3 regions of the Paenibacillus sp. 01T422 genome follow, and region 3 is predicted to be linked to each of the others. Evidence: riboswitches for the same ligand, from Rfam matches in the RefSeq annotation. Region 3 holds a riboswitch; each other region holds the start of a gene.
The links. A riboswitch is a leader RNA that binds a small molecule or an ion and turns the genes downstream of it on or off. The one in region 3 is predicted to bind thiamine pyrophosphate.

Region 1: linked by a shared signal. The riboswitch ahead of AC1DUA_RS09755 (DUF561 domain-containing protein) and the one ahead of AC1DUA_RS21805 (acetylornithine deacetylase) in region 3 are both predicted to bind thiamine pyrophosphate.
Region 2: linked by a shared signal. The riboswitch ahead of AC1DUA_RS02765 (ECF transporter S component) and the one ahead of AC1DUA_RS21805 (acetylornithine deacetylase) in region 3 are both predicted to bind thiamine pyrophosphate.

What each region holds. Positions count from the first base shown of each region.
Region 1 is NZ_JBFTQB010000126.1:2,077-4,344, reverse strand. It holds gene AC1DUA_RS09760 (bile acid:sodium symporter family protein) at 1-743, opposite strand, end outside; TPP riboswitch at 904-1,002, shown strand; gene AC1DUA_RS09755 (DUF561 domain-containing protein) at 1,147-1,797, shown strand; gene thiO (glycine oxidase ThiO) at 1,781-2,268, shown strand, end outside.
Region 2 is NZ_JBFTQB010000025.1:12,158-14,425, reverse strand. It holds gene AC1DUA_RS02770 (methyl-accepting chemotaxis protein) at 1-716, shown strand, start outside; TPP riboswitch at 790-899, shown strand; gene AC1DUA_RS02765 (ECF transporter S component) at 999-1,595, shown strand; gene AC1DUA_RS02760 (ABC transporter ATP-binding protein) at 1,602-2,268, shown strand, end outside.
Region 3 is NZ_JBFTQB010000417.1:2,094-4,361, forward strand. It holds gene AC1DUA_RS21805 (acetylornithine deacetylase) at 1-842, opposite strand, end outside; TPP riboswitch at 940-1,040, opposite strand; gene AC1DUA_RS21810 (right-handed parallel beta-helix repeat-containing protein) at 1,078-2,268, opposite strand, start outside.

The sequences.
Region 1 (2,268 bases), on a different contig from region 3:
TTCGCGACAATCCATCCCAGGATATAGCCTAGGGAAGCGAGAGCTAGTACAAATCCAGCCAAACCAAGCAGCTTGGCATTAAAATCTCGCAAGTACGGCGCGATAACGGAGCTATTAATAGCGACAACGATGCCCATGCATATTTTCGAAAAAGGACCTAGACGGCCGCTCCATTGCTCCTTAACTCTGCCTTTCGTCCATTGGTTGAGCAGCATGCCCAGTAAGGAGGGGACGACGATCATGAAGAACAGACCTTGCATCATGGCAAAAGTGTCCATCTGGACTTTCGTTCCGACCAGCGCAGAGAGTGTATAAGGGACAACAAATGGTGAAAGAACGGTATCCATGAGGATAATGGAGAGCGTCAGCACGATATTTCCGCGATAAATGGCGACCCACACGAAGCTTGTAATACCTGTTGGAATGGCTGCAGCCAGAATGAGTCCTGTGATAGTTAACGGTTCATTGCTGTAAACAGTGTGCCCGAGCCCAAGGGCAAGCAGCGGCATACCAACATGCAAAATCAGCAGCGTAGTAATGAGTGGAAGCGGTTGGACGATAACTTTCACAAATTCCTTGAAGCTGGAGCTTATGCTGCCCGAGAACGTCATAAAGGCAAACAGCCAAGGCGATAAGAAGGTAAAACCGGATAAATGACTGCCGAGCAAAACACCGATAAGTACGCTGACTGGCGTGATGAGGGGCAAGATTTTTTCCAGTTGGCGATTCAATTGAGAGAGCATCTAGGTGATCATCCTTCCTGACAATGGGTAATAAAGGCCGAGGTAAGCGTTCTCCCTATTATAAGAGCAATATGGCCGGGTGACTAGGTTAAGATGAGATGGAAATTTCTATTTCCCAACGACTGGATACCGTGTTATGATAATGAACAAATGAATACGAATGTATCCCTAGGGGCGCCGCAAGGCTGAGACAGAGCAATCTGAACCCTTTGAACCTGAACTGGGTCATACCAGCGGAGGAAAGTGGAAACCGGACTTTTGGCGCCTCATTTTTGCATGATTATTATGCGGGCAACCTACAACCACTTTTCTTAGGAAAAGTGGTTTTTTTGCGTCCTGATTGGCGCTGCCGGGTGTCTTGTCTATTGATACAACGGTTCAAAAAGTGAGGAGGCGGACTTCAATGTCCGAGTGCGAGCTGCATGTGATATCGAGCGGCAAGCTGGCTTGGAAGGATATGGCGGCGATTGCAGTCCAGATTCATCCCTATGTCACTGCCATTCATATTCGCGAGAAAACGAAACCGATGGATGAAGTTTTTATAGGTGTACAGTATTTGTTGGAAAAGGGTGTACCTGCCCAAACCCTCTATGTCAACGGCTATCCTTGGATGGCAGCCGCTGCTGGACTTGGAGGTTTGCACCTTCCCGAAAACTCTCCGCCGCTATTGGCGATAAGAGAGAGCTGTCAAAGCCAAAGCGTGCAGCGAACGGGAGTCTCCGTACATAGCGTAGAGGAAGCCCTGAAGCGCGAGCGGGAGGGGGCGGATTACGTCTTGTATGGGCATATTTTTGCGACGAATTCCAAGTTGGGGGTTGGGCCAAGAGGGCTCGAACAACTGCGGAATGTTGCAGAGCAGGTCACGATTCCGGTCATCGCAATCGGTGGCATGACACCCGCTAGAGTAAAGTCTGTACTTGCTGCGGGAGCTTCTGGCATCGCAGTGATGAGCGGCATTTGGGAGGCGGCTGATCCTGTGGAAACGGTAAAAGCCTATATCCGAGAATTGCAGCTAGAAGAAACCAGAGGTGAGAGATATGAAGCATACGAGTGACGTTATCATCGTTGGCGGAGGCGTGATAGGCGCTTCCATCGCCTATCACTTGGCGAAGCGAGGCCAGTCCGTCACGCTGCTGGAGCGCAGCAGGTTAGGGACGGAGGCCTCGGCTGCCGCAGCCGGCATGCTCGGAGCGCAGTCCGAGATGGAGGACACTGGGCCCCTGTTCCAGTGGGCCCGGCATAGCAGAGCGATGTTCCCCGAACTGAGCGGGGAACTAGTAAGCCTCACGGGCATCGACATCGGTCTCGTCCGTGAAGGGCTCTTGAACGTCGCGCTCAGCGACGCTCAGGAACAAGAGCTGCGCGCGCGGGAGAAGCTCCAGCACGCTGCGGGCGAAAGAGCGGAGTGGCTGAGCGCAGCCGCAGCCGCAGAGCTCGAACCCGCGCTGAGCAAGGCGACGCGCGGAGCACTGTACCTGCCCGAAGATGGGCAGGTGGAGGCGCCGATGCTGGCGGCGGCATTCGC
Region 2 (2,268 bases), on a different contig from region 3:
CCTCTTCCGCATCGGACACGATGAGCAGTAGATCCCGGGATACAGCCCGCATGACGAATGAAGGCAAGAATCAAATGGAAGATTTGACGCATAAAATCAAGGATATTACCGTGATCGTGACGGAAACGTCGAACATCATGAATGAAGTGAATGAAGAAAATGTGAAAATCGGTAATATCGTGACAATGATTGCTGACATTGCCAATCAAACGAATCTGCTATCGCTCAATGCATCCATCGAGGCTGCTCGAGCTGGGGAACATGGCAAAGGTTTTGCCGTGGTTGCTGGCGAGATTCGGAAGCTTGCGATGAACGCACACGTTGCTTCAACGGATATCTCAGAGATTCTGGGCTCTATTCAGCAAAAGGTAGAAACAGCAGTAGAGAAAGTGGCAGTCGGCAAAATAGCAGTAGAATCGGGTAGAAAGTCAGCCGAAAGTGTTGATCAGCTGTTCGAAGTTATTAACACGAATACCTCTGAAGTCATGGAGCAAGCAGAGAATTTGCAGCGCATGAATCAACAATTGCAAATGTCCTCCCAGAAGGTTGCCGAGGAAATGACATCCGTGGCAGCGATAACCGAAGAGTCTGCCGCATCCGTGCAGCAAGTGCTTGCTAGCGCAGAAGTGCAGCAGAAGCGGGTGGAAGATATAGTTGACAGCATCCGTCAGTTGTACGGATTGACCCTTGATCTAAAGCTTTTGATTGAAAAATAATGAAAAATAACGAAAAATAATTTCTCTGAAGGCATTGCCAAATATCGGTTAATCCGCTACAGTTAAGCCAAATGAATAGCAACACGGGTGCTTGATGAAGTCAGGCTGAGATAGTGGCCCTATGCCACTGACCGTTAATCTGATCTGGGTAATGCCAGCGTAGAGAATTCACACAAAATTCTGCACTAATTTTATGCCTGCCGCATCCCGGTAGGCTTTTTTTGTCGTGTTCGCCTATCTCATTTGACAAATTGTATCTAAGAAAAGGAGTGGGAAGAAGAAATGGCACAAAAAGAAACAGGGGCAAAAGGATTAAAATTGACTGATATCTTGGTCACAATCGTGATCGCGGCGGTATTTGGGGTGATTTACCGCATATGGGGTCCGATGTATGACCTTCTGAAACCGATCGGTCTTCATGCCGAACAGTTAAGCTACGGTATGTGGTTCATGGCGGCTACATTTGCTTTTCTGGTTATTCGTAAGCCAGGCGTAGCATTGTTGGCTGAGGTTGCAGCCGCGACGATTGAAGCTCTTTTTGGAGGTTCATGGGGGGTATCGACACTTGCGTACGGCATTCTTCAAGGGCTTGGCGCAGAGCTGATTTTCGCGCTTTTCTTGTATCGTCGGGCGAATGTGAGTGTAACAGTGCTTGCGTCTTTCGCATCCGCAGCGCTTTCGCTGCTGGTGGATAAATATTATGGCTATATTGATCAGCTAACCTTTTGGAATTATTGCTTGTTTATTGGGCTTCGTCTTGCTGGCTCTGCCATCATCGCTGGCGTATTCGCTTATTACTTGGCTAAAGCACTGGCTCGCACGGGAGTGCTTAACTTAGTTCGTCCCGTTTCAAAGAAGGATTACGATGTACTGGGGTAATGCGTGATGAGCGAGGCAATCGGAGTTACCAATCTGCGGTTAAAATATCCCGGTGATGAGGTTCCCCTGTTATTTCAAGGGGTTTCCTTTTCGGTGATGCCAGGGGAGAAGGTGTTGCTGCTTGGGCCAAGCGGCTGCGGCAAATCGACGCTGCTGCAAGTGCTGAGCGGAATCGTCCCCGATATTATCGAGATTCCGCTTAAGGCGGATAGGCTTGTCACGCCAAGTCGCTGGGGGTATGTGTTTCAAGACCCAGACGCTCAGTTCTGCATGCCGTACGTGGATGAGGAAATCGCTTTTGTTCTGGAAAATAGGCAGGTCCCCCGTGAGGAAATGCCAGCGCGCATCGCGCATTATCTGAGCTTGGTTGGGTTGCAGCTGGAAGATGCTCATACCTTAATCAACCAACTGTCACAGGGGATGAAGCAGCGATTGGCGATTGCAAGTGTTCTTGCTTTGGAGCCGGAAGTGCTCTTTCTAGATGAGCCTACGGCGTTATTGGATGAAGAGGGCACTGGGCTTGTTTGGGAAACGATCCGGTCCATTAGCGCTGACAAGACCCTAGTCATTGTGGAGCATAAAATCAGCGGCATTCTCGATCTCATCGACCGTCTGATTGTCATCTCTCCAAACGGGGAGATACTGGCTGATGGTATACCCCAAGTCATCTTTG
Region 3 (2,268 bases):
AAATGGACAGTGATCCATAAACGGCACTCATCGGCTATAAAGGCCGCATGTCTGCCGCCTTCGATAACAGCAGGATTAATCGTAGTGGCACCTGGCGAACAACCGGGATAACTCTTCATAACGGCCCAGTGCCGTTCCAACTCTTGCAGTCCTTGTATAATTATCATCATTTTCTCTATGGCGCTTGCCCCAAATAGCTTGCCGCCTGCATGGATCATGTTTTTGCGGGTGGCGTCGTGCCAGGTTTGTTGACTCTTCACCGTGATCCATCCGGTAATAACACCTCCTTGCCCTTGGAGATGCAAATCGCTCGTATCTACGACTACCGCAAAGTCCGCTCGGTACCCGCGTTTGCAGCATTCGAGCGTACCAGCCTCACCCACCTCCTCCCCAATGACCGATTGGAAGATGAGGTCTCCTGGCAGACGGATGCCCGCCTCGTCCAGCAATTGAACGGCAAAGAGCGCACCGGCTAGGCCCCCCTTCATATCCGCCACCCCCCGGCCTATAATCACCCCGTCGCGGACAATGGGAGTGAAGGGGCCAGCTTCCCAAGGCTCATCCGGACTCACTTCAGCCACGTCGATATGACCGTTGATTATCAGACTTTTATACGACTCAGGCGCTTGTCCTTTCAGGGTACCTACGACATTCGGGTCCCCTGGATACACCTCCCACTGGTCGATCTGAAAACCTCTTTCCCGCAGGAACTCAGCGATAAACCCTTGCGCATCTGCCGTATTTCTAGCGGGGGGTGCAGGCGTTTCGAACCGCACCAAACGTTCCACCAGCTGGATTAACTCCGCTTGACGCTTCTCTACTTGCTGGATCACCACATCCAGTTCCTTTGCCAAGCTTGCCACATGATCTCCTCCTTTCAGCTCAAATCAAAAAGCCGCTTTCTGATAGAAAGCGGCTGCGTTATGATATAGGAATCCAAACGACATACAACCACTTCCCTTCGCTAGCATTACCTAGATCAGGTGTAAGGGTTAAGACCAACGTCTTTCTCAGCTATTACAGCACCCCTAGTGTTCAATACGATTCAATTGTCTAGTGAAATCTTACCACAACATGTTATAACAGCCAATCCCCTACCATGCTTACAATCTCCCACTGACCATCTGATCGGCCCAGCAGCACGATGGAATTGCCTTGCACACTGGTTCCAATCAGGGTCTTTCCTCCCGTTGGTGTCAGAATCGACTTACCTGGTTGTGTTTGCAAATTAAGCCGATACGACGCTTCAACAAAAAAAGCATACGTGACGGAGGCTTTAGCTGCTGGCAGAGTCAGAGTTACCTCACCGAATGAACCGGCGTTCGTAATTTTGAAGCCTATGTAATCGAAAGTGACGGATCCGGAAGTTGCATAAGCTTGAGTAGGCAGCGGATGTTTTGCCGCATAGAGATCTTCCGATGTGGGGTCTATCGCATAGAGCTTTTGGCCTCCTCCTTTGACTGAACAGTCGAAATAGGCCACGTTCCGCAATAATTCAGTGTTGTTTTTCTTTAGTGAGAATCCACGTTTAATCAGTGCAACCTGTCGTGTATCAACAGACTCGCAGTCCTTATAGACGGCATTACCGATGACGGTTCTTACCTGTGATGGCACCGTTGTGAGGATGAACGAGGAGCCATACCCATAGGGATCTTCCGGCTGGTTAACCGTGTTACAGTTAATCGCCCGGCAGCGAATATAGGAACGCTTCGCACCGTCGGCTGAGAAGGATAAATCCGAGAATCCGGCGAACTGCTCGCTTTCGGCGATACAATCGATCAGCTTGATCTCGCCTTGTACAGCTTTCGTTCCATCTCCTCCATAGTTCATGGAGAAGCCGAATGAATTCCCTTTCGTTTTGCATTTATCAAAAACAATATCAATGGGTTCGCTAACAGCAGTTGGCTTCAACAAAGTGACGAGGAAACCTCGCCCTGTATTCCCATCCGCCACACATTGAATGAAGCGAATATTTTTCAACAAATCAAGTTGGCCGTTCGGCTCAATATCGACGCCGCTCTGTGGAGCTGTCCCTTTCGTGTTGGAGAAGCGGCAATTCTCCACAGTAAGGCCATCTACGGAGATCACGGAGAGTCCTTGTCTCCGGTTATTATCTGCCCGGCAGTTACGGAGCACAATATTACGGCAATACCCCACGGTCGATTCGAAATATCCGATGTAAAATCCGTCTCCGCCGCTGTCATTAGCGTTGATATTCTCGATAACCACGTTCTCTGAACCGCTGATGTCGAAGATATGGGCTTGTTC